Regions from separate parts of the Serinicoccus sp. JS2-9 genome, predicted to be linked through region 3. Evidence: predicted binding sites of a transcription regulator. Region 3 holds the regulator's gene; each other region holds the start of a gene.
The links. Region 3 encodes LexA, which represses DNA repair genes until DNA is damaged. Its sites were predicted from a motif close to TCGAACANNTGTTCGA; they were not measured.
Positions count from the first base shown of each region.

Region 1: the regulator LexA is predicted to act here: its motif matches at 7,797-7,812, upstream of AC5PYY_RS10445 (DUF6504 family protein).
Region 2: the regulator LexA is predicted to act here: its motif matches at 4,373-4,388, upstream of recA (recombinase RecA).

Region 1 covers NZ_CM180091.1:2,155,970-2,165,840, reverse strand. The annotation lists gene AC5PYY_RS10475 (anti-sigma factor) at 1-201, opposite strand, end outside; gene sigK (ECF RNA polymerase sigma factor SigK) at 194-835, opposite strand; gene AC5PYY_RS10465 (SCO2097 family morphological protein) at 805-1,227, opposite strand; gene dinB (DNA polymerase IV) at 1,387-2,610, opposite strand; gene AC5PYY_RS10455 (DNA polymerase III subunit alpha) at 2,604-6,668, opposite strand; gene AC5PYY_RS10450 (SAV_6107 family HEPN domain-containing protein) at 6,674-7,141, opposite strand; gene AC5PYY_RS10445 (DUF6504 family protein) at 7,277-7,741, opposite strand; gene AC5PYY_RS10440 (polyprenyl synthetase family protein) at 8,107-9,192, shown strand; gene AC5PYY_RS10435 (Rv2175c family DNA-binding protein) at 9,260-9,598, opposite strand; gene AC5PYY_RS10430 (lytic transglycosylase) at 9,788-9,871, shown strand, end outside.
Region 2 covers NZ_CM180091.1:3,094,518-3,104,388, reverse strand. The annotation lists gene AC5PYY_RS15050 (VOC family protein) at 1-353, opposite strand, end outside; gene AC5PYY_RS15045 (aspartate-semialdehyde dehydrogenase) at 464-1,630, opposite strand; gene AC5PYY_RS15040 (aspartate kinase) at 1,636-2,907, opposite strand; gene AC5PYY_RS15035 (NYN domain-containing protein) at 3,175-4,302, shown strand; gene recA (recombinase RecA) at 4,614-5,678, shown strand; gene AC5PYY_RS15025 (regulatory protein RecX) at 5,678-6,364, shown strand; gene AC5PYY_RS15020 (hypothetical protein) at 6,521-6,943, opposite strand; gene miaB (tRNA (N6-isopentenyl adenosine(37)-C2)-methylthiotransferase MiaB) at 7,147-8,694, shown strand; gene AC5PYY_RS15010 (PGPGW domain-containing protein) at 8,742-9,326, opposite strand; gene AC5PYY_RS15005 (GNAT family N-acetyltransferase) at 9,693-9,871, shown strand, end outside.
Region 3 covers NZ_CM180091.1:1,974,636-1,984,506, reverse strand. The annotation lists gene AC5PYY_RS09700 (RecQ family ATP-dependent DNA helicase) at 1-434, opposite strand, end outside; gene AC5PYY_RS09695 (HAD family hydrolase) at 545-1,258, shown strand; gene AC5PYY_RS09690 (glycoside hydrolase family 65 protein) at 1,295-3,892, shown strand; gene AC5PYY_RS09685 (L-lactate dehydrogenase) at 3,839-4,774, opposite strand; gene AC5PYY_RS09680 (hypothetical protein) at 4,869-5,447, shown strand; gene AC5PYY_RS09675 (LysM peptidoglycan-binding domain-containing protein) at 5,479-5,901, opposite strand; gene lexA (transcriptional repressor LexA) at 6,174-6,896, shown strand; gene AC5PYY_RS09665 (PRC-barrel domain-containing protein) at 6,969-7,301, opposite strand; gene AC5PYY_RS09660 (Sir2 family NAD-dependent protein deacetylase) at 7,360-8,271, opposite strand; gene AC5PYY_RS09655 (sensor histidine kinase) at 8,268-9,794, opposite strand; gene AC5PYY_RS09650 (response regulator transcription factor) at 9,797-9,871, opposite strand, start outside.

The sequences.
Region 1 (9,871 bases), 180 kb from region 3:
GTCGTCGGTGAGCTCGTCGACCACCGCGCGGCAGGCTGCACAGGTGGGGAGGTGCGCCTCGACCGCCGCGCGCTCCTGCTCATCGACCGCGTCCACGGCATAGGCCGCCGCGAGGTCACACATCGCGTGCGGGTCCCCGTGGTCGGGGGCGCCGCCCGTGGCCTGCTCGTCTGACGGCTCGCGCCGTGCGTCGTCACTCATCCTGCTCACCTCCACCCATGCTGGTCCTCAACTTTCGCAGCCCGTCCCGGATCCGCGTCTTCGCGGTCCCGAGCGGGATGTCCAACCGCTGCGCCACCTCGCGGTGGGTCAGTCCGCCGAAGTAGGCGAGCTCGAGGGTCGTGCGGTGCGGCTCGCCCACCTGGGCGAGGGCGCGATGCACAGCCCCTGCTTCGACGCGACCGACGGCTTCCTCCGCAGTGGCGTCGTAGGCAGGCGTCTGCTGGGATTCGTAGCGGTGCAACCGATCGGATTGCGACTGCTCGGCGCGGACCCGGTCGACGGCCCGGCGGTGGGCCAGGGTGAGGACCCAGGCCAGCGGGGAGCCGCGCCCGGGATCGAAGCGGTCAGCCTGGCGCCATACCTGGAGCATGACCTCCTGGGTGACCTCCTCGGCCACCGCCCGGTTGCGGACGATGCGCAGGACCAGGCCGAGGACGCGGGGCGCCACCTGGTCGAAGAGGGTGGCGAAGGCGTCCTGGTCGTCGTCGGCGACGGCGCGCAGCAGGTCACCCAGATCGGGGGCGGAGCCGGAAATGTGGACGACCCGGGCAGGGCCCGGGTCGTCGGAGAGGTGAGGGGAACTCAGGGACCCTGCTCCCGTCGCCGGTCCCACTGCTGCTCCATGCGCTCCATGAAGCCGCCAGGACTCTTGCCCTGACGGGGCTTCTTAGGGCTGGTCGGGGCTGCGGCCGAGCCGTTCTGGTCGACGACGCGCAGCCGGGAGCGGCCTGAGCGGGCGGGCGAAGCGGCCCAGGCCCCACCCATGACCATGGCGAGGAAGCCCAGGACTCCGACCCAGATCATCGAGGACATCACGCCCACGACGACGAGGGCCAGGCCGGCGAGGGCGACGAGGACGCCCAGCGCGAGACGACGACGGTCGAGGCCGGCAGCGCCCCCGCCGGCGGCCGGACGCTTGAGCTGGCTGGCCAGACGAGGGTCCTCGGCGTAGAGCGCCTGCTCCATCTGCTCGAGAACACGCTGTTCGTGCTCTGAGAGCGGCACGGTCACCTCCGGTGGTGCGAATCATGGCCCGGCGGCACGCTCACCGGCGCCAGGGTGTCTTTCTTCAAGGATATGCCGTGAACGTGCGGAGCACTAGCCAGAGTTCCCGCCGCCGCGTCCACGCAGGCCACGACGATAGGGCCAGGGCGTCCACGCCGGTCACCCGGCCCGCCCTCCGGCCAGCAGACTGGCGGGGCGGACCGCGTGCTGGCCGAATCGCGCGGCGGCCCGGTCGGCGGCCCGCTCAGCCTCGCGCCAGCCGCGCTCCGGCTCGTCCAGGCGACCCTGCACCAGCGTCTGGTCCGCCTCGGTGATCCCCTCCACCCGGACCCCAAGCATGCGGATGCGGGCACGTTGCAGGCCGAGAGCGGCATACAGGGCGCACGCGGTGGTGTGCACCTCCCGGGTGACGTCGGTGGGGACGGTGACCGTCCGGGAGCGGGTGATGGTGGTGAAGTCGGAGAAGCGGACGGTGAGGACGACCGTCCGGCCCAGCACCCCGCCGTGCCGCATCCGGCTGGCGGTCCGTTCGGCGAGGTGGAGCAGCTGACGCCGGATCTGGTCGGGGTCGTCGACGTCGTGGCTGAAGGTCTCGGAGGAGCCGACGCTGCGCTCCCGGCGGGACGGCACCACCGGATCGTCGTCGATGCCCCACGCCAGGGCGTGCAATCGGGCCGCGGACTGCTCCCCGAAGGCGCGCCGCAACGTCACCAGCGGCACGTGCGCCAGCTGAGCGACGGTATGCAGTCCGAGACGGTGCAGCTCGGCCTCGGTCGACTCACCGACGCCCCACAGGGCACCCACGGGAAGCGGGTGCAGGAAGGGCACCACCTCACCGCGGGAGACCAGCCTCATCCCGTCGGGCTTGGCGGCCCGCGAGGCCATCTTGGCGACCGCCTTGGACGGGGCGCCGCCGACCGAGCAGGTGATGCCCTGCTCGTCGGCGACGGTGTCCCGGATCCACCGCCCGATCTGCTCCGGGCTGCCCCACTGACGGCCTGCGGTCGCGACGTCGAGGAAGGCTTCCTCCATCGAGACCGGCTCCACCCGGGGCGTGACCTCGGCGAAGACGGCCATAACCGCCTCGGAGACCCGGGTGTATCGGTCGTAGTCCGGGCGAACGACGACGACCGGGGGACACAGCCGTCGCGCGGTGGCCATCGGCATCCCCGAGCGGACGCCGTAGGCCCGGGCCTCGTAGGTCGCGGCCAGCACGACGCTGCGCCACCCCCCGCCGACCACGACCGGCTGCCCGCGCAGGTGGGGCTCGGCGAGCAGCGACACCGCGGCGTAGAAGGCGTCCATGTCGACGTGGAGGACCCAACCGCGTGGCCCGTCGGACGAGCTCGCGGCATCGGAGGTGGTCGCGGCGGGCCTCACCATCCGGGGCTCCCGGGGCTGGAGTGCCACAGTTTGCTGCCCGGCTGCCGGGTCGCCTCTCCGGCCGGCTTGATGTCGGCGTAGGGCGACTGGGCGAAGCCGGAGGCGTGGACGAGCACCCGGCGTCCGGCCGGGGCGCCAGCCGCCTCGGCCTCGGTGCGCGCGGCGGCCTCGGCCTGGGCGGCGAGCAGGCGGGCGGTCTCCTCCGCCTGCGCCATCTGCGTCCGGGCGGCCTCCACCCCACCGGTCTCCCATGCCTGCGCCAACGAGCCCAGCTCCCACGCAGCGGTCGCGCGGATCGACAGGCCGCGCGGCCCGGTGCGCCGCACCACCCCGCGCACCAGCAGCAGCCAGGAGTGGAAGACGGTCGCGGCATACGGACCCTGGACGTCCTCGAAGAAGGTCGCGTCCGACAGGCCGGTGCCGTCGTCGAGGGTGAGGAAGACGACCCGGCGGCCGGAGCGCACCGGCGGGGTCTGGGTGGCGACCTTGGCTCCTGCCACCAGCACCTCGGCGCCGCCGCGGCGGGACAGCAGGTCGCGGGACCGGATCACCCCGAGCTCGGCCAGCAGGGGGCCGAAACCGGCCACCACGTGCTGGCTGACGTCCATGCCCAGCACCTCCAGCTCGGCCCGCAGCTGCTCGGACTCGCTCATCTCGGGGAGCCCGCTGCCCGTGAGCGGGGCGGGATCGTCGCCGAGCTCCAGGGTCAGCTGGGTGGTGGAGGACGCGCCGGGCGCGGCATGCCAGCCGCGGCGGCCCTGCGCCTGGGCACCGGCGCGGGAGGCGATCTCCCCGGCCGCGGCCTCGATGGTCGGGGCCGGGCGGCGCCGGCCAGCCCGGCTCCGGCCGGCCCCGGTCGCCGCATGCCTGGACCACTGCTCCAGGTCACGCACGTGCAGCAGCAGGTCCCGACGGGTGAGGGCCCCTCGGCCAGACCCTGAGGCCGGCGCAGAAGGCCCCGCTCCCCTGCCCGGCGCCCGGCGTCCGACGCGGTGGAGCGTGTCCAGACCCCCGGCCAGCACCAGGCGCTCCGTCGTCGGCCGGCTGGGGCGGGCCCGGTGCCACAGGTCGGCCAGCGAGTCGTAGGGCTGACCGGCGACGATCCGACCGATCTCGTCGTCGGTGATCCCCTTGACGTCGGCGAGGGAGAGCCGGATGCCATAGCCCCCGGCCCGCCGCTCGATCTGCGCCATCGTCGCGTCCACCCGGTCGGGTGTGCGCCGCAGTCCTCCCGGGGGTGGCGCGGCCTCCCACCCGACCGTCGTGGAGGCTTCGTCCACCCGTTCCACCCGGTAGGTCGCCCCGGAGGCGTTGACGTCCAGCCCCAGCACGTGGACCCCCATGGTGCGCGCCTCGTCGAGGATGAGCCGTTTGGGATACATCCCGGGGTCATGGGTCAGCACCCCGGCCAGGAAGGCGGCGGTATGGTGCGTCTTCAACCAGGCCGACTGGTAGGTCGGCAGCGCGAAGGCCGCGGCGTGGGCCTTGCAGAAGCCGAACGAGGCGAAGGCAGCCAGCACCTCCCAGATTCGGTCCGCGTCGGCGGCGGAGTATCCGCGCGCGGTCGCGGCGGCGCGCCACCACACCTCGACCTCGTCCTGCCCCGACGGGCTGCCCATCGCCCGCCGGACCTCGTCGGCCTGGGCCAGCGACACCCCGGTCGTCTCGGCGACGATCTGCAGCACCTGCTCGTGGAAGACCACCACCCCGCAGGTCTGCTTCAGATAGGGCACCAGGCTGGGGTGGAGGTACTCCGGCCGGCCCCACCCCTGCCGGGCGTGCAGGAAGGGCCGGATCATGTCCGACTTCACCGGCCCGGGGCGGAAGAGAGAGATGTCGATGATGATGTCGGCGAAGGTCTCGGGGGCGAACTTGCCGACCAGCTCGCGCTGACCTGGCGACTCGATCTGGAAGCAGCCGAGGGTGCGGGTGGACTGGATGAGGGCAAAGGTGTCCGGGTCGTCGAAGGGCACCTGCGTCCGGTCGTCCAGATCGACGCGCACCCCGTCGACGCGTTCGACCTCCTCGATCGCGTGCGCCATCGACGACTGCATCCGGATGCCCAGCACGTCCAGCTTGAGCAGCCCCAGCTCCTCGACGTCGTCCTTGTCGAACTGGCTCATCGGGAAGCCCAGCCAGCTCGCCTCGACCGGGGTGCGGTCGAGCAGCCCGGTGTTGGAGAGGATCACCCCGCACGGGTGCATCGCGAGGTGCCGGGGCAGCCCGTCGAGCGACTCCACCAGCTCCAGCAGCTGCTGCATCCGAGGGGCATCCAGACCCTGCCGTCGCAGCTCGGGCAGGTCGCGGATGGCGGCGCGGGCGTCGCGCGCCCGGATGTGCGGGAAGGCCTTGGCGATGACGTCGATCTCTCCCGGCGGCAGTCCCAGCGTCGCCGCGACATCCCGGACCGCGTGCCGCACCCGGTAGGTCTCAGCCATCGACACGCACGTCACCCGCTCGGACCCGAAGTGCTCGAGGATGAGCTCGTAGAGCTCGGTGCGCCGCGCCGACTCCACGTCGATGTCGATGTCGGGCAACTGGGCGCGCAGCGGTGAGCAGAAGCGCTCCATGAGCAGCCCGTGCTCCATCGGGTCGACCCCGCTGATGCCGAGCAGGAAGGTCACCAGACTGCCGGCGCCCGAGCCCCGCGCCGCCACCCGGACGCCCTGGTCGCGGATCAGGTCGCAGACCTGGGCCACGGTGAGGAAGTAGGTGGGGTAGCCCAGCCCGGCGATGACGCCCAGCTCGTCGTCGAGCCGGTCCCGGACCTGACGCAGGTATGCCGTCGTCGACCCGGGATAGCGCGTCGCGACCGCCTGGGCGCACCGCTCGGTGAGCACCTGGTGCGCCTGACCGACCCCGGACACCCCGAGGATCTCGGGCTCCGGCAGGTGGACGGCACCGATCCCGAGGTCGGAACGCTGGTCCTGGTGGCACTCGAGCGCCAGCGACAGGGTGTCGCGCAGCAGCACCTCGGCCCGGGCGCCGGGACCGCCGGCGACCTCGAGCTGCCGGGCCAGGGCATGCATGGCGGCGGTGCCCGCGAGATGGCCGGCGCTGCTCACGCGATCGAGGTGGCGCTCGTCCAGCGCCACCATGCGTCGGGCGGCGTCGAGGACGTCCACCACCCGCGCCTGCTCCGGCAGCGCGTGCCGGACCGCAGCGGTGAGCACCGCCGGGATCCCCACCTCCCGTGCGAGTGCCCAGAGCGCACTGGCGTGGCCCAGACTGCCGGGACTGCCCTCGGGCCCCCCGTGGCAGACCACCTCGACCCGCACCCCGCCCCGCGGCACCAGCTCTACCCACCGCTGCAGCAGGCGCCGGGCCAGGTCACGACGCCGGGCGAGCACCGCCCTCCCCACGTCGGAGTCGGGTCCGAGGAGCAGGACGACCGGCGCCGCACCGCAGACCGCGGCCGCGGCGCGGGAGATGAGCTCGGGGGTGGTGCGCGGCACCGACCGCTCCCCCGCCAGGTGGGTGTGGGTGACCAGCCGGCACAACCGGGCCCACCCCACCCCGGGCTCCAGGCCCGACCGCTGCCCCCGGGCCAGCAGCACCACGCGCGGCTGCTGATCGTCGACCAAGGCACCGCCCTTCACGGGACTGCTGCGTGGCGCGCGCCGCTCCGGACCCGCATCGGGCCCGGTCTCTCCCCAGCCGCGACCAGGGGCGATCCGGTCGCCGCCGCGCGTGCCCCACCCCTCCCCGTCACCTCGCCTGTCCGGTGCACCCCATCCGGACCGGAGCCCGGTCACGTGGGCCGTCGACGCCGTCGCCCGGCCCGACACCGATCCCGACCCCGCCCCTGACCCCGGGCCGTCGAGCGCCGGTGAGGAGCCCAGCGCCAGGTCCACGCCCAGCACCGGGGCGATCCCGGCCTCGCCGCAGGCACGGACGAAACGCACCGCGCCGTAGAGCCCGTCCCGGTCGGTCAGACCGAGCGCGGGCTGCCCCAGCTCGGCCGCCCGGGCGACCAGGTCCACCGGGTGGGAGGCGCCGTAGCGCATGGACGCGCTGGAGGCGACGTGCAGATGGACGAAGTCGTCGGTGCTGCCCACCGGGCTCACCCGTGACCCAGCGGGGACAGCTCGTCGGGCAGCGGGATCTCGCAGGGCAGGTGCAGCGCGGCCCGCACCAGCTCCAGGAAGTGCTCCCCGGAGCGCACCAGGTCGTCGGCATCGCGGGCGGTCACGGCGTCGGCACCCCGCTCCAGCGCCAGTCTCCGCCGGCCGGAGTCGGCGAAGAAGACGGCCCACTCGGCCAGCTCGGGCGCCACCGTCGGGAGCATCTCCCAGACGCTGCGCGGGCGGCTGCGCCGCGTGGGGACGGTGCGGGCCGCGAGCAGGGCCGCCCCGGCCCGCAGCGCCGCCAGGTGGGCGTAGGTGTAGCGCTCGGCGGCCGTGCTGCTGTGGCAGGCCTGCAGGAGCACCCCGCGGGAGCGCTCCAGCAGGTCCAGAACGGCACCGGCGGTGGCTCCGGGCACCAGGTCCGCCACCTCCTGCCGCGCGTCGGTGATCGTCATCTCGCTCATCCCTCTCTGCTCGCTCGCGTGTCCTCGTGCTGCGCCATCTGTCTCGCGCCGCTGCCTGTCTCGTGCTGCGCCGTCCGCCTGTCGTGCTGTCTGCCTGTGCTGTCGTGCTGCGCCGTCCGCCCGTCGTGCTGGGTCTCAGTCGGTCACGCGGTCCAGGCGCCACCGCTCCCCCTGCACCAGGTCGTAGACCCCGGTGCCGCTGGACCGGCCGGCGCCGGCCTCCACCCGCCAGACGACCCGCTCCAGCTCGGGTCTCGTCGCCCGGTCGCGATCGACGTCGGCCCTGCCCTCGACCGCGATCTGCTCGACCCCGGCCCTGACCTCGGCCCTGGCCCTGACCTCGGCCATGGCCCTGACCTCGGTGTCGACCTCGGTGCCGGCCCCGACCTCGGCGTCGGGATCGATGCGCCACCACGGCACCCGCTGAGTCCACCGGGCCAGCACCGCGCGGACCACGTGCACCCGCCCGCGCCACAGGAAGAGCGTGGGGACCTCGACGGTGCTGCGCGCACCGCCCGGCAGGGCACCCTCCAGCCGCACCCCGTGCTCACCCGCCGCGCCCCACCGGACCTCGATCTGCTCGTCATACCTCCTGCTCATGACGCTCTCCTCACCTGTCGTCCGGGCACCACAGCCCTTCCGGACCGAGATCGAATCGAACTTGTGTTCGATGTGCGACAAATGTACGACTCGGCGCCGACAGACTCAACCCCCAGGCCAGGATCGACCCTTCCTGTGGACAACTCCCACCCCCCTGGTCGCGACCCCGCACCATGGACCCACGGCCCGGGCCGCGGGAGGGGGCGGCCCGGGCCATCCACCCCATACCGTCTAGGCTCGACCTCAGGGACTCACCCGACCGGGCGGCGTCGACGCGGTGCCGGATGCCGCCCGTGCAGCATCGCCGGCAGCGCCACCACCCGGAGCACCACCGTCCGCAGCACCACCATCCGCCAGGAGGATCCGTGACGCACGCGCTGGACGGCGTCGACCTGCGCCCGCGGGTGCAGCGGGCGCTGGACTCACACCTCCAGCACCAGCGCGAGGTGCTCACCGACCTCGGCGACCCCATGGGGCCGCTCGTCGACGCCGTCTCCGACCTGCTCGTCGGCGGCAAGCGACTGCGGGCCGCCTTCCTCTACTGGGGCTGGAGGGCGCTCGGCGGACCCGACGACGACGCCGTCGTCCGGGCCGCCAGCTCGATGGAGATCTTCCAGGCCGCGGCGCTCCTGCACGACGACGTCATGGACAACAGCGACCTGCGACGCGGACGGCCGACGGCGCACCGCGCCTTCTCCACGCTGCATCGGGAGCGCGGGTGGACCGGCGACCCCGAGCGCTTCGGGCACGCCGCCGCGATCCTCGCCGGCGACCTGTGCCTCAACTGGACCGACGAGGCCTTCAGCACCAGCGGCCTGCCCGCCGAGGCGCTCGACCGCGCGCGACCGGAGTTCGACCGGATGCGCACCCAGCTCATGGGCGGCCAGTTCCTCGACATGCTCGAGGGAGCCCGGGGCTGGCTCGATCTCGACCACACCGACCGGATCGAGCGATCCCGCACGGTCATCCGCTACAAGAGCGCCCGCTACTCCGTCGAGCAGCCGCTGCTCATCGGCGCGCTCGCGGCGGGTGCGTCACCCCAGACGCTCCGCCGCTTCGCCACCTATGGCGCCGCGCTCGGCGAGGCCTTCCAGCTCCGGGACGACGTGCTCGGCGTGTTCGGCGACCCCGCCGAGACCGGAAAACCAGCCGGCGACGACCTGCGGGAGGGCAAGCACACCGTGCTCGTGGCCCAGGCGCTCGAGCACGCCGACGCCGCGGGCGCCGCCCTCGTCGAGGCCAGCCTGGGCGACCCCGACCTCGACGACGCCACCGTGGATGCCTGCCGACAGGTGCTCGTCGCGTCCGGTGCGCTGCGGCATACCGAGGAGATGATCTCGGCCGGAGCGCAGGAGGCCCTCGACGCCCTGGCGGCCACCGACGGGCTCACCGAGGAAGGGCGCGGCGCCCTCACCGAGCTCGTCGCGATCTGCACCGACCGCGCGACCTGACGAGGTCGGACGGGACGGTCGCCCTGCTGACGCCGACCCGGTCGCGCCCGCCGCAGAGCGGGAGTCCCTAGAAGGCGTGCTCCTGCGCCCGGCGCCGGACCTCGGTCTTGGCCCCCGCGTGCAGGGAGGCGATGGCGCTTCCGCCCGAGAGCGTCTCGTCGGGGGTATGCAGCCACTCGATGATCTCCTCGTCGCTGAGACCCCCGTCGGCCAGCACGGTGATCGTGCCGCGCAGGGAGGGCAGCGGCCCGTCGGCGACGAGGAAGGTGCTGGGCACCATGACCGCGTGGTGCTCACCCCGCCGTTGCCCGACCAGCTCGCGTTCCTGGAGCCACCGCTTCACCTGTTGCAGCGAAGCGCCGGTCCGGTCCATGACGTCGGGGACCGGCAGCCACTCGGGAATCACATTGGTGTCATCTAGCACAGTCCTATCCAATCACGTGTGAAGACACGCCGGAAGGGTGGCGTGACCTGCGGAGAGAGGGTACTGTCCCTGGTGTCTCACCGGCCACGCTGTCCCCCCTGTCCCACGTGTGTCCCGCGAGTCACGCCTGTGCCATCACCCACGCTCGTCACCGTCACTGGAGGAAAAGACGTGAGTCCCCTCTTCGCCGCCCTGCCCCCCGGCGATCTGCCCTCGCACGCCTACGTCGCCCCGACCGGCGTGCACGCGACCGCG
Region 2 (9,871 bases), 1.1 Mb from region 3:
TCGAGGAGACAGAACTCGTTGCCCTCGGGGTCGGCCATCACGTCGTGGGCGACGACTCCGTCCGCCCTGACGGTCTCCAGGAGCCGGGCGCCGAGACTCTCCAGACGTGCCCGCTCCGCCGCGCGGTTGACCCCCTGCTCCGGCAGCAGGTCGAGGTGGAGTCTGTTCTTGCACGCCTTGCCCTCCGGCACCGGCCCGAAGCCGAGGCGCTGGGTCCCGTCGGGATCACCGACGCTGGCCCACCCCGGCTCCTGCTGGCGCAACTCCCACCCCAGGGCGGCGGCCCAGAAGCGCGAGAGCGCGAGAGCATCCTGGCAGTCGAAGACGGTGCTGTAGAGGCGGGTCGAGGCCATCTCGGCAGTCTAGGCGCGCCGGATCGAGCAGTCCGGGCTGCTGGAGTGAACAGACCGGGTTGCCGGAGTGAGCAAACGGGGCTGCCGGAGTCGGCAGACGGGGCTGCCGGTCAGAGGTGGGCGCGCTCCAGCAGCACCTCGGCCAGCTGGACGGTGTTGAGGGCCGCGCCCTTGCGCAGGTTGTCGCTGCTGATGAAGAGAACCAGGCCGCGACTGTCCGGCACGGACTGGTCCACCCGGATGCGCCCGACGTAGGACGGGTCCTGACCGGCCGCCTGCAGCGGCGTCGGCACGTCCGCCAGCGCCACGCCTGGCGCCTCCGCGAGCAGCTCGGTCGCGCGCTCCGGGGTGATCGGCTCGGCGAACTCGGCGTGCACGGCGAGGCTGTGGCCGGTGAACACCGGCACCCGCACGCAGGTGCCCGACACCGCCAGCTCCGGTATGCCGAGGATCTTGCGCGACTCGTTGCGCAGCTTGATCTCCTCGGTCGTCTCGTCGTCGGCCCCGAGGTCGCCCGCCATCGGCAGGACGTTGAAGGCGATCGGCGCGACGTAGGCTGCCGGCTCGGGGAGCCGGAGGGCTGACCCATCGTGCGTGAGCGCCTCCACCGGAAGATCGCCGCCGAGGGCGGCGCGCGCCTGGTCCGCGAGCTCGCTGACTCCGGCGAGGCCCGAACCCGACACCGCCTGGTAGGTCGCCACCCGCAACCGCTCCAGTCCGGCCTCGGCGTGCAGGGGCCGCAGCACCGGCATCGCCGCCATCGTGGTGCAGTTGGGGTTGGCCACGATCCGGCGGCCACCCTCGTCCACCGCGAGGGCCAGGTCGTCGGGGTTGACCTCGCTCACGACGAGCGGGACCGACGGGTCCATCCGCCACGCTGAGGAGTTGTCGACCACGACGGCACCAGCAGCCGCGAACCGGGGCGCATGCTCCTTCGAGGCGCTGCCGCCGGCGGAGAAGAGCGCGACGTCGATGCCCGAGAGATCGGCCGTCGCGACGTCCTCGACCTCGATGTCGCGCGCCACGTCATACCCCTCGGCGCCGCGGGCCGACCCGGACCACTCCAGGGTGCCTCCGGCAGAGCGGGCCGAGGCGAGGTAGCGCACCGAGGCGACCGGAAAGTCCCGCTCGGCGAGCAGCCGACGCATCACCGCACCGACCTGGCCCGTCGCACCGACGATCGCCACGTGCAGCCGGCGCCCGGCCGACGCCTCGGTCCCGGTCGTGTCTGGGTGCTGCGACGGCTCACACTGCGCGCTCACATCGACCTCACTCATCGTGCTCACCGTCCCGTCCCGCCGTAGACCACGGCCTCTTCCGCGGCGTCCAGGTCGAACGCCGTGTGCACCGCCCGCACCCCGTCCTCAAGATCGGACTGGTCGCAGATCACCGAGATGCGGATCTCGGAGGTGCTGATCATCTCGATGTTGACGCCCGCGTCGGCGAGCGCGGAGAAGAGTCGGCTCGCGACCGAGGGGTTGGACCGCATCCCGGCCCCGACGAGCGAGAGCTTGCCCACGTGGCTGGTGAAGAGCACGTCGGCGAAGCCCATCTGCTCCTGCAGCTCGCGCACGGCCGCGACGGCGGTCTGGCCATCGGTCTCCGGGAGCGTGAAGGAGATGTCGGATGTCTCGGCGTTGGAGGTGGACACGTTCTGCACGATCATGTCAATCGAGACCCCCGCCTTCGAGACGGCGCCCACGACCGCGGCGGCGGCGCCCGGTCGGTCCGGTATGCCGACTGCCGTCACCTTGCCGAGCGACTTGTCGTGGGCGATGCCGGAGATGATGGGCTCTTCCATGGTGTCCTCCGTGAGGGGTCGTCCGACGAGGATCCAGGTGCCTTCCCGGTCGGAGAAGCTGCTGCGGACGTGCAGGGGCACCTGGAAGCGACGGGCGTACTCGACCGCGCGCAGGTGCAGGATCCTGGCGCCGTGCGCCGCCATCTCCAGGGTCTCCTCGATGGTGATCCGCGTGACCCGCTCCGCGCTGGGGACGATGCGGGGGTCGGCGGTGTAGAGACCGTCGACGTCCGTGTAGATCTCGCACACGTCGGCGCCGAGCGCGGCGGCCAGCGCGACGGCCGTGGTGTCCGAGCCGCCCCGACCGAGCGTCGTGATGTCGTCGTCGGTGGAGATGCCCTGGAAGCCGGCCACGATCGCGACCGCGCCGTCGTCGAGCGTGCGGCGGACGCGGTCGGGCTGCACGTCGAGCAGCCGGGCGCGACCGTGCGCGGTGTCGGTGCGCATCCCGGCCTGGGCACCGGTGTAGCTGCGCGCCGGCACCCCCAGCTGCTCAATCGCCATCGCGAGCAGCGCCATCGAGATGCGCTCGCCGGCCGAGAGCAGCATGTCCATCTCCCGCTGCGGCGGCGTGCCGGGGGAGATCTGGCCGGCCAGGTCGAGCAGGTCGTCGGTCGTGTCGCCCATGGCGGAGACGACCACGGCGACCTGGTCGCCCGCCCGGTGGGCGGCGACGACCCGCTGGGCGACGCGGCGCATCGCCTCGGCGTCGGCGACCGAGGAGCCGCCGAACTTCATCACGAGCAGAGCCATGGGACTTCCTGTGCAGGGGGTATGGCGTGGGCAGGGGAGACGCCGGCGTCCCGACCCCGGGCGCCAGTCTAGGGGGCGAGCGGCGGTGCGCCTGACGCCGGGGAAGTTCCCCCACGCCCGACCGAGCGTCGCGAAGGGTTGCCCCACGCCCCACCGGGCGTCACGAAGGGTTGCCCTGGGCCCGACCGAGCGTCGCGAAGGGTTGCCCCACGCCCGACCGGGCGTCGCGAATGGTCGCGGGCCCGCGTACGACATACCCTCGGGGCCATGGATGACGAGGACCGGATCGCGCTGCTCATCGACTACGAGAACCTCGCGCTCGGCTCGCGTGACCACCTCGGCGTGCCCTTCGACCTGCGGCCCGTCGCCGACGCCCTCGCGGAGCGCGGCCGGGTCGTCACCCGGCGCGCGTACGCCGACTGGTCCTACTTCGACGAGGACCGGCGCATGCTCACGCGCAACCACGTCGAGCTCATCGAGATGACTCAGCGTATGGGCGCCTCCCGCAAGAACGCCGCTGACATCAAGATGGCCGTGGACGCGATCGAGCTGGCCTACGAGCGCGACTACATCAGCACCTTCGCGATCTGCACCGGCGACAGCGACTTCACCCCGCTCGTGCACAAGCTGCGCGAGCTCAACAAGCGGGTGATCGGCTTCGGGGTCCGCGACTCGACCTCGACGATGTTGCCGCCCGCCTGTGACGAGTTCCTCTACTACGACGACCTGGACGGCGTCGTGCCGGCCGAGGCCCAGGACGCCGAGCAGAGTGTTCGCGGACGCGGCCGGTCCCGTCGCGGGCGCCGAGACGCCGCCAGTTCCGGCGGGGGTGCAGGCTCGGCCCCAGGGGAGGACGCCGCCGCCGACGCGGAGGACGTCGAGGACGTGGTCGAGGACGCCGAGGAGACGGCGGTCGATCAGCCCTCGAGCGACCTGGCCTCCTTCGTCGCGCAGACCGTGTCGGGGCTGCAGCGGAGCTCGGGCGGGGCGGTGACGGCCTCGGTGCTCAAGCGCACGCTCGTGCGCAAGGACTCGACCTTCTCCGAGGCGGCGCACGGCTTCCGCGCCTTCGGTGAGCTGCTGGACCACCTCGCCGGGCGCGGGATCATCGAGCTCAGCCCCGGCCCCGCCAAGGGCGATCCGGAGGTCACGCTGCCCGAGGAGGGCGGCCGGCAGGACGCCTTCCTGCTGCTGCGTGAGACCGTCTCAGGGCTCGACGACGGCTCGGGCGTGGCGCTCTCGGGCCTGAAGGACCAGGTCCGCCAGCGTCGTGACGGGTTCTCGGAAAAGCCGCTCGGCTACGGCTCCTTCCTGCAGTTCGTCAAGGGGGCCTCGGCCGCCGGCCTGGTCGACCTGGAGCGGCGCGGTTCCGGGTATGTCGTGACCGCGCCCTGAGCGCGGGTGGCGGTTGCTCGCCGCTCCCGTCTGGACCCGTCGACACGCCGCTGCGTGTCGCAGTGAGGTCTCGTACAGATTTTCGATTAGGGTCATCCACATGGTGCCCCGGGCGGGTCCCGTCGTCCACAGATCGTGTGGTGCCGGTGGGGTCTGTCGGAGGGGGCGCCTAGCGTCTGACGCAGACATCGGAGCCACCCAACCGGATGGTCCCGCAGAGGTCGGTCGAAGGTAGGCGCGCCCGCCACGAGACGAAGGAGCAGGACATGCCGCAGGCAAGCAAGACGGCCGGATCCACCAGGTCCGCCGGGATGCAGAACGACAAGCTCAGGGCCCTGGACACGGTCATGGCCCAGATCGAGAAGCAGCACGGCAAGGGCTCCGTGATGCGTCTCGGTGACGAGGACCGTCCGCCGGTCCAGATCATCCCGACCGGTGCCATCGCTCTCGACGTGGCGCTCGGCGTGGGCGGGCTGCCCCGTGGACGCGTGGTGGAGATCTATGGCCCGGAGAGCAGCGGTAAGACCACGGTGGCTCTGCACGCGGTCGCCAACGCCCAGAAGGGCGGCGGCATCGCCGCCTTCATCGACGCGGAGCACGCGCTCGACCCGGAGTATGCCAAGAAGCTCGGGGTCGACACGGACGCCCTGCTGGTGAGCCAGCCGGACACCGGTGAGCAGGCGCTCGAGATCGCCGACATGCTGATCCGCTCCGGGGCGCTCGACATCATCGTCATCGACTCCGTCGCCGCACTCGTGCCCCGGGCCGAGATCGAGGGCGAGATGGGCGATAGCCACGTCGGCCTGCAGGCGCGGCTCATGAGCCAGGCGTTGCGCAAGATCACCGGAGCCCTCAACTCCACCGGCACCACCGCGATCTTCATCAACCAGCTCCGCGAGAAGATCGGCGTGATGTTCGGCTCGCCGGAGACCACGACCGGTGGCAAGGCGCTGAAGTTCTACGCCTCGGTGCGGATCGACGTCCGGCGGATCGAGACGCTCAAGGACGGCACCGACGCGGTCGGCAACCGGACTCGCGCCAAGATCGTCAAGAACAAGGTGTCGCCGCCGTTCAAGCAGGCGGAGTTCGACATCCTCTACGGCCAGGGGATCTCGCGCGAGGGTGGCCTCATCGACATGGGCGTGGAGCACGGCTTCGTCCGCAAGTCCGGGGCCTGGTACACCTACGAGGGCGACCAGATGGGTCAGGGCAAGGAGAACGCCCGGCAGTTCCTCAAGGACAATCCCGACATCGCGGACACCATCGACCGCGACATCAAGGCCAAGCTCGGGATCGGCGCCGCGCCCGCCGTCGCCTCCGACGACCTGCCGGACGGGGTGGACCCGGTCACCGGTGAGGTCTCGGTCGACTTCTGATGGCGACCGCGGACCGGTTGTCCGCGGCCCGGGAAGCGCTGGCGGCCGCCGAGTCGGCTGCCAGCGCCTACGGTCTCCGCGGAGGTGCCGACCCTGGTGCCGGGCCTGAAGGCGGGGCCGGTGGCCGGGAGGGCCTAGACGGTCGTGCCGGCCCTGCCGAGGCAGCGGGCCCATCGGGGCGGACGACGACGCGGGAGGCCGAGCCCGACCCGCACGCGGTGGCCCGCAAGATCGTGCTGCGCCAGCTCGCCATGGGGCCCCGCACGCGTCGCCAGCTCGAGGACAAGCTGCGCGACAAGGACTGCGACCCGCAGGTGGCCACCCGCGTGCTCGACCGCATGGGAGAAGTAGGCCTGGTCGACGACGAGGCCTACGCCGAGATGTTCGTGCGCTCCCGGCAGGAGACCAAGGGGCTGGCCGCCGGTGCCCTCCGGCAGGAGCTGCGCCACAAGGGCGTCGCCGACGAGGTCGTCGACGCCGCGCTCGAGGACGTCGATCCCGAGCACGAGCGCGAGCAGGCGCGCGCCCTCGTCGCCCGTCGACTGCGGACCATGCGCGGCCTCGACCGAGAGGTCCAGACGCGGCGGCTCGCCGGCTTCCTGGCGCGCAAGGGCTACGGCTCCGGCGTGTCCTACCAGGTCATCCGGGAGGCGCTCGACGGGCTACCGGAGCACGGGAGGGACTGATTCCCACCAGGAGCAAGGCACGGAGCCGGATGGGTCGCGGACGAGACTGGCATGCATGCCAGGCCCTTGGTCGTCCCTGCCCGCAGACGCCAACGATGCTTCCGCCAACCCCCGCAGCCACCCGGCCGCACCAAGATCGCGGCCCGCGCGCTACTCCTACTCCTCCTCGTCGCGGGGGACCTCGTCCGACGGGTCCCACTCGACCTCGGTGAGCTCGGAATCGGCCGGGTTGTCGTCCGGGTCGTGGTAGTGCATGGCGGACTCCTCGGGGGAGTCCCAGCTCGTGGTGCGGCATTCGTGCGCGATGCGCTCCGCCTCGCCGTCGGGACGGTGCCGCTCGGCCCAGCGCTGGGACTCCTCCTGGCGCTCGCGCTGGTCGATCGTCTCCTCCTGCGACTGCTCCGCGGCCGTCACTCCGAACGCGCTCGACCCGTGGTAGTGGTCGCTGGTGACGTATCCCCGGTCGAGCACGTCGCCCTGCCCGTCGAGCGTGTCCTCGGGCTGGAGCTGATCCTCAGCGTCTACGCTCCACACGCCGAGATCGTCGCCCATGGTCTCCCGGTCGGCCTGGTCGCTCATGACGGTGCTCCTTCGCCTGCGTCGTGCTGAGCACTGTAGCGCCGCGGACGTCCGGGCGGCAGGGTCTGGCCGGCTCGGGGCCGCCGACGGCCCGCGTGTCCTCGGTGGCCGGATGCCGCAGTCGCCGCGGGCCGCCTCGGATGCCCTCCGGGCTGGCTCGGATGCCTGCCGGGCCACCTCGACGCCGTATCCTGGAGGGTGCGATGGCAGTGACAGCGAGCACCAAGACCTACGACGTGCGCACCCACGGGTGCCAGATGAACGTCCACGACTCCGAGCGGCTGGCCGGTCTCCTCGAGACGGCCGGGTATGTCGATCTGGCCAGCGTGCCCGAGCCGCAGCGCCCCGAGGTCGCCGACGTGGTGGTCTTCAACACGTGCGCGGTACGGGAGAACGCCGCCAACAAGCTCTACGGCAACCTCGGCCAGCTGCGACCGGCCAAGCAGGCCAACCCGGACCTGCAGATCGCCGTCGGCGGGTGCCTCGCGCAGAAAGACCGCTCCACGATCGTGGAGCGGGCGCCCTGGGTGGACGTCGTCTTCGGCACCCACAACGTGGGCTCGTTGCCGGCCCTCCTCGACCGCGCTCGGCACAACAAGGCTGCCGAGGTCGAGATCCTGGAGTCGCTCGAGACCTTCCCCTCGACGCTGCCCACCCGACGGGACTCGGCCTACTCCGGCTGGGTGTCCATCTCGGTCGGGTGCAACAACACCTGCACATTCTGCATCGTGCCGAGTCTGCGCGGCACGGAGAAGGACCGGCGCCCCGGCGAGATCCTGGCCGAGATCGAGGCCCTCGTCGCCCAGGGCGTCGTCGAGATCACTCTGCTAGGCCAGAACGTCAACACCTACGGCGTGGAGTTCGGCGACCGGCTGGCCTTCGGCAAGCTGCTGCGCTCCTGCGGCCAGATCGAGGGCCTGGAGCGGGTGCGCTTCACCAGCCCGCACCCGGCGGCCTTCACCGACGACGTCATCAGCGCCATGGCGGAGACGCCCAACGTCATGCCGAGTCTGCACATGCCGCTGCAATCCGGGTCGGACCGCATCCTCAAGGCGATGCGGCGCTCCTACCGCTCCCAGCGCTTCCTCGGGATCCTCGACCGGGTCCGTGAGCAGATCCCGGACGCGGCGATCACGACCGATCTCATCGTCGGCTTCCCGGGGGAGACCGAGCAGGACTTCCAGGACACACTGGACGTCGTGCGGGCCTCCCGCTTCTCCAGTGCCTTCACCTTCCAGTACTCCATCCGCCCGGGGACCCCGGCGGCCGAGATGGACGACCAGATCCCCAAGGAGGTCGTCCAGGAGCGCTTCGACCGGCTCATCGAGGTGCAGGAGGAGATGTCCTGGGCCGGCAACCGGGAGCTCGAAGGGCGCGCGGTCGAGGTGCTCGTGGCCCCGGGGGAGGGGCGCAAGGACGCCGAGACCCACCGGCTCTCGGGGCGCGCGCGGGACAACCGGCTGGTGCACTTCGCGGTCCCGGAGGGGAGCGACGCTCCCGCGCCGCGGCCCGGCGACGCGGTCACGGTCGAGGTCACCTATGGCGCGCCGCACCACCTGGTCGCCGATTCCGGTGTGCAGGGCGGGCGGTATGCCGTGCGCCGCACCCCCGGCGGCGACGCCTGGGCAGCGCTGCAGGACGGTGCCACTCCGGGAGCGGTGACCAAGCCTGCGGTGAGCCTCGGCATACCCACGATCGGGGCGCCGCCAGCACTCGACGTGACCACGGCCCCCTGCTGCGCGACGGACTGAGCGCGACGCCGCGCGACGCCGCGCGACGCCGCGGCAGGATTGCGGGATCAGCGGGCCCGGGCCTGGTCTTCGGAGGCATCGGCGATGCGGTCGGCTTCCTGCGCCTCCCGCGCGGCCTCGGCCGTCTCCTCCTCGGCCTCCTCGCGCTCCTGCCGGGCGAGCGCCGCATTGTGGTCGGCCTCCATCCGGTCGATCTCGGCACGCGCCTCGGGCTTGCCGTAGAAGCGCCGGACGCTGTACATCAGCAGCCCGATCCCGATGGCGCAGGAGACCATCATGGTGATCGCCACGGTCTGTCCGCCGAAGAGCCACCACCGGTCGTCCAGCGGCCACCACCCGGGCGCTGGCGGCGAGATGAACCACACCACCGCCACGCCGACGAGACCCAGGGTCACGAGCACCGAGAAGCTGATGCGTGCGATGGTCTCGACGCCCTCGGCCGCCCCACGCAGCGCGCGCATCTTGACCGGGTTGGTCCACCGCCGGGCCCAGGCGTACTGCGTCGAGAGGATCCACAGACCCGCGAAGGTCCCCAGGAGGCCCGGTCCGGGGAGCAGGAGCATGAGGATGCCGGCAACCAGGACGAGCCACCCCAGGGTCTCCAGGACGAGGCGTTTGGCGGCGGCGTTCACAGAGGATCAGCCTAGGGGAGCGGGGCCGGGGTCGCGAGCGCCGACGACATTCCCTGGGGATCGGACGCCACCCTGTCTTGCCACCTGCCGACACCGATGGAAGGGCACTGCTTTCCCTCGGAACCGGGAGAGGTCGGGATCATGCGGGTCGGACGAGCAGGCGGCGCAGGTGCGGCAGAACCCCGAGCGGCACGAGCACCCGGTGCCGGCCGACCTCCTGCAGGAGCAGGTCGAACGGGTGCAGGACGTCGAGGTGGAGGCCCGGTAGTCGGGGGTGTGGCCACAGTGAGCCTGCGTCATCTACTAGCCACGCGAATGTCGCCGTATCCTCACGGCGCGGTCAGAAGATATGGGAAGATGCGCCCCGTGACATGGAGCCAGGTCGACCGTGACGAGCTGCTCATCCACTCGGACCGAGACCCGTTCGTCCGCTTCGCGACCAGCAACGACATCGTGGCCATGGCCGGGCCGCACGGCTGGGCCTGCGTCGGTCCCTGGCGCCCGGGCTCGGGCCACTGGGGTGGCGCCGCGGTCGTGGAGGCAAG
Region 3 (9,871 bases):
TCCTCCCGGAAGCGCGGGTTGTTGAGCCGCTCCGGGCTCACGAGCAGCACGTCCACCTCGTCGGCGGCGAGGGCGGCGCGCACCTCGTCCCACTCGGCGGCGTTGGCGGAGTTCATCGTCACCGCGCGCACCCCCGCCCGCGCCGCGGCAGCGATCTGGTCACGCATCAGCGCCAGCAGCGGCGAGACGATGATCGTCGGCCCGGCCCCCTCGGCGCGCCGCAGCGACGTGGCCACGAAGTAGACCGCCGACTTGCCCCACCCGGTCCGCTGCACCACGAGCACCCGCGCGCGCTCCTCCACCAGCGCACGCACCGCCTCCAGCTGCCCATCCCGGAAGTCCGCGTCGTCCCGGCCGACCAACCGCCGCAACGCCGCGCGCGCCGCCCCGGCCAGCTCCTGGCGATCCACCTGCTGCTGCTCCACCTGCTGCATACCCCCGACCGTAACCGCCACCCCCGACAGCCCACCCGGCCGTCCACAGGCTCGCCCGGCACACGCCATCGCTGACGCCCCGACCTACCCCGTCCCCTAGGCTGGCCTGCGTGAACTGGGACTCCGTGACAGCTGTCCTCTTCGACCTCGACGGTGTGCTGACCCCCACAGCCGACGTCCACATGCGCGCCTGGGAGGTGATGTTCACCCGCGTGCTCGACCAGCAACCCACCTCGATGGCGCCCTACACCGACGCCGACTACTACGCCTACATCGACGGCAAGCCGCGCTACGAGGGCGTGCAGTCCTTCCTCGACGCGCGCGGCATCGACCTGCCCCCCGGCACGCCCACCGACCCGCCCGAGCTGCAGACGGTGTGCGGCCTCGGCAACCGCAAGAACGAGCTCTTCAACGAGGTGCTGCAGGCCGAGGGCATCCGCGCCTATCCCGGCTCGGTGGCCCTGCTCGACGCGCTGCAGCGCCGCGGGATCGCCATGGCCGTGGTCTCCTCCTCCAAGAACGCCCCGTCGGTGCTGCGCACCGCGGGCCTCGCCGATCGCTTCCCGGTCGTCGTCGACGGGACCGTCGCCGCGCACGAGCTGCTCGCCGGGAAGCCGCGCCCCGACACCTTCTGGTATGCCGCCGAGCAGCTCGGCCAAGAACCCGCCAGCTGCGTCGTCGTCGAGGACGCGGTGTCCGGCGTCGAGGCCGGGGCGGCCGGGGGCTTCGCCCGGGTCATCGGTGTCGACCGCGGCGCCGGTCGCGCGACACTGATGGAGGCCGGCGCGGACGAGGTCGTGGCCGATCTGGCCGATCTCATCTGACCTGACTCGTTCGACGACGTCCGACCAAGGAGCACCGTGGCCGCCACCTCCCACCACCGCCCGCCCGCCCCGGTCGACCCGCTGGACCGCACCCGCTTCCCGCTGGAGCCGTGGCGCCTGGTCGAGACGGCCTACGAGACCGCCGACCTCGGCGTGACCGAGACCCTCTTCGCGGTCTCCAACGGCTACCTCGGGCTGCGCGGCAACGTCGAGGAGGGCCGCGACACCCACGCGCACGGCACCTTCGTCAACGGCTTTCACGAGACCTGGCCGATCCGGCACGCGGAAGAGGCCTTCGGGCTGGCGCGCGTCGGACAGACGATCGTCAACGTCCCGGACCCGAAGACCATCAAGCTCTACGTCGACGACGAGCCGCTGCTGCTCTCGACGGCCGACCTGGACCACTACGAGCGCGAGCTCGACTTCCGCGCGGGGCTGCTCCGGCGGTCTCTGGTCTGGCGCACCAGCGCCGGGAAGCGGGTGAGGATCACCACGACCCGGATGGCCGGCGTGGTCGAGCGGCACCTGGCGGTCATGACCTTCGAGGTCGAGATGCTCGACGGCAACGCCGCGCTCGACATCTCCAGCCAGATCCTCAACCGTCAGGACGGCTCGGACGAGTATCACGTGCGCAGCGCCGCGATGGGTGAGGGCGTGGACCCGCGCAAGGCCGAGTCCTTCGAGCACAGGGTGCTCGACCCAGTGCTCCACGAGGTCCGCGACGAGCGGCTGCTGCTGGGCTACCGCTGCCACAACTCGGGCATGACCATCGCGACGATGGCCCAGCACCACATCGACACCGACAACGTCTGGACCGAGCGGACCTACGTCGACCCGGACCTGGCCAAGCACGTCTTCCGGGTCGAGGCGCGCGAGGGACGCCCGGTGCGGATCGACAAGCTGATCGCGGTGCATACCTCCCGGGGTGTGCCGCCGCATGAGCTCGCCGACCGCTGCGCCCGCACCCTCGATCGCGCCGTCGTGCGCGGGGTCCCCGAGCTGCTGCGCGAGCAGGCGCAGACCTGGGAACGCTTCTGGCTCGAGTCCGACGTCGAGATCCCGGACCAGCCGCACCTGCAGCAGGCCGTGCGGTGGAACCTCTTCCAGCTGGGTCAGGCCTCGCTGCGCGCCGGGTCGCACGGCATCCCGGCGAAGGGGCTCACCGGCTCGGGCTACGGCGGGCACTACTTCTGGGACACCGAGTGCTACGTCCTGCCCTTCCTCGTCTACACCCACCCGCAGGCGGCGCGCAACGCGCTGCGCTTCCGGCACGGGATGCTCGAGGCCGCTCGTCAGCGGGCCGCCGAGATGGCGCAGTACGGCGCCCTCTTCCCGTGGCGCACCATCAACGGCGAGGAGGCCTCGGCCTACTTCGCGGCCGGCACGGCGCAGTACCACATCAACGCGGACGTGGCCTACGCCCTCATGAAGTACGCCCGCGCCACCGGCGACCGGCAGTTCTTGCTCGACCAGGGCGTCGACATCCTGGTCGAGACGGCGCGGCTGTGGGCCGACCTCGGCTTCTGGCAGTCCAACGGCACCGAGCAGTTCCACATCCACGCGGTGACCGGACCGGACGAATACACCACCATCGTCAACGACAACCTCTTCACCAACGTCATGGCCCAGCTCAACCTGCGGTCGGCCGTGGAGGCGGTCCGCGAGCTGCGCGAGACCGACCCGGCGCAGTTCGCCCGGGCCCGCCGGCGGCTGGCACTCGTGGACGCCGAGGTCGAGGAGTGGGAGCGCGCGGCGGAGGGGATGTACATCCCCTTCGAGCCGCAGGCGCAGGTGCACCCGCAGGACAGCCACTTCTTGGAGCGCGAGGTCTGGGACCTGGACGCGACGCCCGAGGACAAGCGGCCGCTGCTGCTCCATTACCACCCGCTCGTCATCTACCGCTACCAGGTGCTCAAGCAGGCGGACGTGGTGCTGGCGCTCTACCTCGCCGGGGACGCCTTCACGCCGGAGGAGAAGCTCGCCGACTTCGACTACTACGACCCGATCACCACCGGGGACTCGACGCTGTCGGCCGTGGTCCAGTCGATCGTCGCGGCCGAGGTCGGCTACCACGACCTCGCGCTGCGCTACTTCTACGCCGGGCTCTTCGTCGATCTCGACGACCGGCACGGCAATGCCGCGGACGGGGTGCACGTCGCCTCGACCGGCGGTGTGTGGAGCGCGCTCGTCGCGGGCTTCGGCGGGATGCGCGACCACGGCGGTGAGCTGACGCTGGACCCGCGCCTGCCGGAGGGGTGGGCCAGGATCACGTGGCGTATGCGGTGGCACGGCTCCCGGGTGCGGATCACCGTGGAGCAGGAGTCCGTCCGGCTGGCGGTCGAGGTCGGTGACCGGGTCACCCTCGTGGTGCGCGGCGAGCCGGTCGACGTCGGCGCCGACGAGGTCGTCGTCCCCCTCGACGGTCAGGGTCCCCGCCTGCGCGGCGCGCCCACCTCGCAGGCCTCGGCGGCGAGCACCCCCACGGACCGGCGCGACGGCCAGCCGGCGCGCCCGGGTGGCGTGGTGCCGCACAGCATCGACCTGGACGACACGACGGGTCCGGTGGCCGTGGTCTCGGCCTCAGAAGCCGAGCGAGCGCGCCGCCGAACGGATGGAGGCAGCGCTGGCGCGTAGCCCCTCGGTCTCGGTGTCGTCGAGCGTGGGCGCGAGCTGGCGCTCCGCGCCGCCGGCACCGACGACGGTCGGCACGGAGAGGCAGACGTCCTCGAGGCCGGCGTAGCCGTCGACCCGGGTGGACACGGGCAGCACCTGGCCCTCGTCGCGCAGCACGGCCTCCACGATCCGGCTCGCGGAGGCACCGATGGCGAAGTTCGTGGCGCCCTTGCCCTGGATGATCTCGTAGGCGGCGTGGACGACGTCGTGCGCCATCCGGTCCCGCTCCTCGCGCGTCGTGAGCCTGGTGACGGGCACCGCGCCGACCGTCGCCGTGCTCCACAGCGGGATCTCGCTGTCCCCGTGCTCCCCGATGACGTAGGCATGGACGTTCTGCACCGCCACCCCGCAGTGCTGGGCGACCAGGGCTCGCAGCCGGGCGGAGTCGAGCACCGTGCCGGACCCGAACAGCCGCGCCTGCGGGAGGCCGGTGACCTGCTGCGCGACGTAGGTGACGACGTCGACCGGGTTGGTAACCATGACGTAGACCGCGTCCGGCGCGACCTCGGCCAGGCGCGGCATGAGGGTCTGCATCAGCCGGGCCGTGGAGGCCGCGAGGTCCAGCCGGGACTGTCCGGGCTGCTGCTTGGCGCCCGCGGTCACGGCGATGACGTCGGCCCCGGCACACACGGCGACGTCGTCGGACCCCTCGACCCGCGCCTCCGGCATGAACTGCAGGCCCTGTCGCAGGTCGAGCGTCTGGGCACGGACCTTGGCGGCGTCGACGTCGTGGAGCACCACGGACCGCGCCGACCCGCGCATGAGCATGGCGTAGGCGAGGGTGGCGCCGACCGACCCGGCTCCGACGACGGCGACCCTGCTGACTCCTCTGGTGGCTGTCATGGGTCCATCATGGCGCGACCGCCGGCCCCGCGCGCACACTCCCCCTGCCGCTCCCGGCTTGGCCCCGGCGGCTCCCTGTGGTCGGATAGAGGATATGAGTGACCCGACCCACATGCCGTTCCAGGAGGATTCCTCGGCCGACGACGTGGCGGCGGACTCCGTCCACGAGGGTCAGCGACCAGTCTCCCCCGCGTCCCCCGACCAGCCCCCAGCGGCCACTGGTCCCGGCCGCGGCACCACCGATCTCGGGCAGCTGGCCGAGCCGGAGGAGACCGAGACCGACCGGCTGGCGGCCCGCGTCAGCGGCCCCGAGGACCACGAGGGCATGACCGCGCTCTGGCGCGCCACGATGGACCTGCCGCACTGGTGGTTCATCGCGGTCGGCGACCCCGGCGCGGAATCCCCCGCCGCGGCCCAGATCGAGGGCCAGTTGATGCTGCTCACCTTCACCAGCGCCGAGCGGGCCCGCCACTTCGCCGTCCAGAACGGCATGGTCGCCCCCGACGAGGACCTGCGCGCTATAGCTCTGCCCCCGGAGGAGGTCGTGGACGCCGCCGAGGCCTACCAGTCGGCCGACGTGACCGGGCTGATGTTCGACCCGCATCTCATCGGGTACTTCATCCCCTGCGAGCAGATGCCCGTGGTGTGGGACGCCCTGCGCCGGGCGTCCTGACCCAGAACCAGGGCGCTTCGCTCCCGCACGGTCAGCGACCGGGGATGATCAACTCCTGACCGGCCGCCACCGAAGTGGTGCTCAGCCGGTTGGCCCGCTGGATGTCCGTGATGGCCTGGCTCAGCGGCATGTCCGGCAGCTGCTCCGCCGCGATCTGCGACAGGGTGCTTCCCGGCTCGACGACGACCGACGTGGTCGCCCCCGCGGGTCCGAGCAGGCCGATCATCGACACCGCGACGAGCGCCACGACCAGCGCGGCGGTCGTCGTGAGCGCCAGCCGACCGCGACGCGTCAGCCGCAGCGTCGTCGGCCGGGTCGACGCGCGCTGCGCCTGAGGCAGGGCTGGCTCCCCGGCACCGACGAGGCGCAGGTGACCACGTCGCCCCGGGGCGACCCTCCGACGCCTGGGAGCGGGCAGCGGGATCGAGATGTCATGCGCGATGGCCGTGCTCATGCGGATCACCTTCCTCGTGTTCCTTCTCGAGGTGCTCTTCGGACACATCTCCGATAGCACGTCTGTCCTATTGATAGCACACGCGTGCGACGATGTCGACACGCTGACCGAACACATGTTTGCCCGCGGCGTGCTACCGGCGTACGCTGTGCTCATGTCAGGAACTCAACCACCCACCACTGACATACCTTCTGACCAGGCATGATGCACTCCCGGCGCCGCAGCCGGGCGGCGAGCGCAGAGGGTGGGGCCCGGATGAGGGGATGGAGACCATGGCCACGATCCACGAGATGCCGGACCGCGACGGCGGCGCGGCGGAGCTGACCAACCGGCAGCGCCGCGTGCTCGACGTCATCCGCGACTCGGTCGACCACCGGGGCTACCCGCCGAGCCTGCGCGAGATCGGTGACGCCGTCGGGCTCACGTCACCGAGCTCGGTGGCCCACCAGCTCAAGACGCTCGAGCGCAAGGGCTACCTGCGCCGCGACCCCAACCGGCCCCGCGCCATCGAGGTGGTCCACCCCGGCGACGAGGGGCCCGGCTACCGGCGTGGCGACACCGATCCCGGGCCGGTCTCCAGCGAGACGATCGACGAGACGGGGATCAACGACGCCCACCCGCGCCCCTCCTACGTGCCGCTCGTGGGCCGCATCGCTGCGGGCGGGCCGATCCTGGCCGAGGAGGCCGTCGAGGACGTCTTCCCCCTCCCCCGGCAGATCGTCGGCGACGGAGAGCTCTTCCTGCTCAAGGTGGTCGGCGACTCCATGGTCGACGCCGCGATCTGCGACGGCGACTGGGTCGTGGTCCGCCGCCAGCCTACGGCGGTCAACGGCGAGATCGTGGCCGCCATGCTCGACAACGAGGCGACGGTCAAGACCTACCGCAACCGCGACGGCAAGGTGTGGCTCATCCCGCACAACCCGTCCTACGAGCCGATCGACGGCGACCACGCCGTCATCCTCGGCAAGGTGACCGCCGTCCTGCGCCGCATCTGACTGCGTCACCCCCACCGACCGCGGCGCCTCCCCCGGCCCCCTCCATCCTCACCGGGGGCAGGCGCCGCACCCTCAGGCCGAGGGTGCCGGGCCTTGGTCGACGGCGTAGTAGTCGTAGAGCTGCTCCTCCTCGTCCTCGGTCAGGTGCCCGTCGCAGGGGATCTCCGGGGCCTCCTTGATCATGGCGACCGAGTAGGGCACGCGGATGTGGCCGCCGTCGACCACCGCGTTGGACACCGGGCAGAAGATCCGCCGTCCGCCCCACCAGCCGGTCCGCACCGAGATCCAGGCCGGGTTGCCGGTGCTGTTGTCGAGATAGACCTGATCGAGCCCGCCGACCTTGTGGCCGTCCTGGTCGACGACCTCCGCGTCGTACATCTCACCCAGCTTCTCGTAGGTGATCACCGTGACCTGACCTCCTTCTCGGCCCGGGCCGGACCGCTGCGACCAGACTACGACCAGACTATGACGGCCCGCCCGACAGATCCCGCACCAGGCGGGGCAGCACGTCACCGACGAGCGCATCCACCCGCAGCGTCGCCTCCGCGTCGCCCCGCGTCTCCCCTCGCGTGAGCACCGCCACCGGTATGTCGTCGCGCGCCGCCCTCCGCACGAACCGGTAGCCGCTCATCACCCGCAGCGAGGAGCCGAGCACGAGCAGCGTGCGCGCCCGCCCGACGTGGTCGAAGGCCTGTGCCACCACTTCCTTGGCGACGGACCCGCCGAAGAAGACGACGTCCGGCTTGAGCCGGTCGCCACCGCATACGAGGCAGCGTGGGGCCCGGAACCCACCCACCAGCTCCTCCGGCAGCGCGATGTCGCCGTCGGGCCGCACCCGCCCGTCGGTGCGCACGTGGTCGAGGAAGCCCGGGTTCGCCTCGCCGAGCCAGCGCTGCACCTGCTCGCGCACCACCGGCTCGCCACAGTCGAGGCACTCGACGCGCGCCAGCGTGCCGTGCAGCTCCAGCACCCGCCGGCTGCCCGCCCGCTGATGGAGCCCGTCGACGTTCTGGGTGATCACCTGGTCCAGCAGACCCCTGCGCTCGAGGTCGGCGACCGCCTCGTGCGCCGGGTTCGGTGCCGCGGCGGCGAACCGCTGCCAGCCGGCGTAGGCCCGCGCCCAGTAGCGCTGCCGGGCCTCCGCGGAGGTCACGAACTCCCCGTGCTGCATCGGTTGCACCCGACGGGTGCCGTCCGGTCCTCGGTAGTCGGGGATGCCGCTGGCGGTGGACATGCCCGCGCCGGTGAGCGCCACGACGCCACCGGCACCGACGAGTCGCCGCAGTTCGGCATACCCGGACTCCTCGACGAGCCGCGCCGGGGGCACGGTCTGCGCGGGGTCGGGTGGACTGGCGTCGGTCGAGGCCTGCGTCACGGGCGCTCACCTACCGGCAGGCTGACCACGAACTCGGTCCGCCCAGGCTCCGACTCCAGGCGCACCTGCCCACCGTGGGCCCGCGCGACCGCCGCCACGATCGACAGCCCCAGGCCGGTGCTCCCGGCGGCCCGCGAGCGCGAGTCGTCACCCCGGGTGAAGCGCTCGAAGATGGTCGACTGCAGCGCCTCGGGGATGCCGGGGCCGTCGTCGGCCACGACGACCTCCACGAGGTCGCCGCGCACCCGCAGCCGGGTCGTCACGGTGGTCCCGGGCGGCGTGTGGGTGCGGGCGTTGGCGAGCAGGTTGGTCAGGACCTGCCGGAGCCGCCCCTCGTCGCCGACCAGCTCGACCGGCTCCTGCGGCAGGTCCAGCGCCCACGCGTGGTCGGGCCCGGCTACCTGGGCGTCGCTGACGGCGTCGAGGCAGACGAGGGTGAGGTCGACCGGCTCGCGTTCGAGCGGTCGGCCGGCGTCGAGCCGGGCCAGCAGCAGCAGGTCCTCCACCAGCCCCTGCATGCGCAGCGACTCGGACTCGACCCGGCGCAGCGCGTGCTGGACCGAGACGGGCACCGGCTCGGTCTCGCGGCGGGACAGCTCGGCATACCCCCGGATCGATGCGAGCGGGGTGCGCAGCTCGTGCGAGGCGTCGGCGACGAACTGCCGGACCCGCTGCTCGCTGTCGTGCCGGACCGAGAGCGCCGACTCCATCGTGTCGAGCAGGTCGTTGAGCGCCTGCCCGACCTGGCCGACCTCGGTGTCCGGGTCGGTGGCGCCCTGAGGCACGCGGTCGCTCACGACGACCGCGCCACGCTCCAGGCGTTGCTCGGACACGGACCGAGCGGTGGCGGCGACCCGGTCCAGGGGGGCGAGGTTGCGCCGCACCAGGTATGCCGATCCCGCGCCGGCGGCGAGCAGCGACAGCAGCGCCATCGGCAGCAGGATGATGACGGCCCGCTGGACGGTGCCGCTCACCCCGGCGAGCGGGAGCCCGGTCACGACCAAGGAGTCCCCTGCTCCCTCCGAGCGCGTCGCCAGGATGCGGTAGTCGCCGACCGCGGCGCCGAGGTCCACCGAGAAGGGGCCGACGTCACCCTCCTGGCCCGCGTCGCCCTGCTCGTCCTCCACGGCGGCGACGAGGACGTCGAGCTGCTCCTCGTCGAGGGCGGCGAACTCGTTGTCCGTCGTCACGACCGAGTTGACCGAGACGGTGGGGACATCGCTGCTCACGTCCTCGACGACCACCGTGAGCGACCGGTCGCCGCCGCCCGGAGGACGAGGGCCGAGCTGCGGCATACCGCCCGGCTCCTCGTCGTCACGGTCCGCAGGCGGACCGCCGTCGCCGAACCCGCCGCTGGTCCGCTCGGCCGACAGCCGCAGGTCGTCGTCGAGCTGGCCCACGAGCTGCTGGCGTAGCGCCACGGTCGTGACCAGGCCGGACAGGAGCAGGACGCAGGCGAAGATCGCGACGACCGAGGTCACGATCTTGGCCCGCAGCGAGCGGGCCCGACGGGTCGCCGCCAAGGTCAGGAACCCGCGGCAGGCTTGAGGACGTAGCCCGCGCCGCGCATGGTGTGGATCATCGGGTCGTGGCCCTGCTC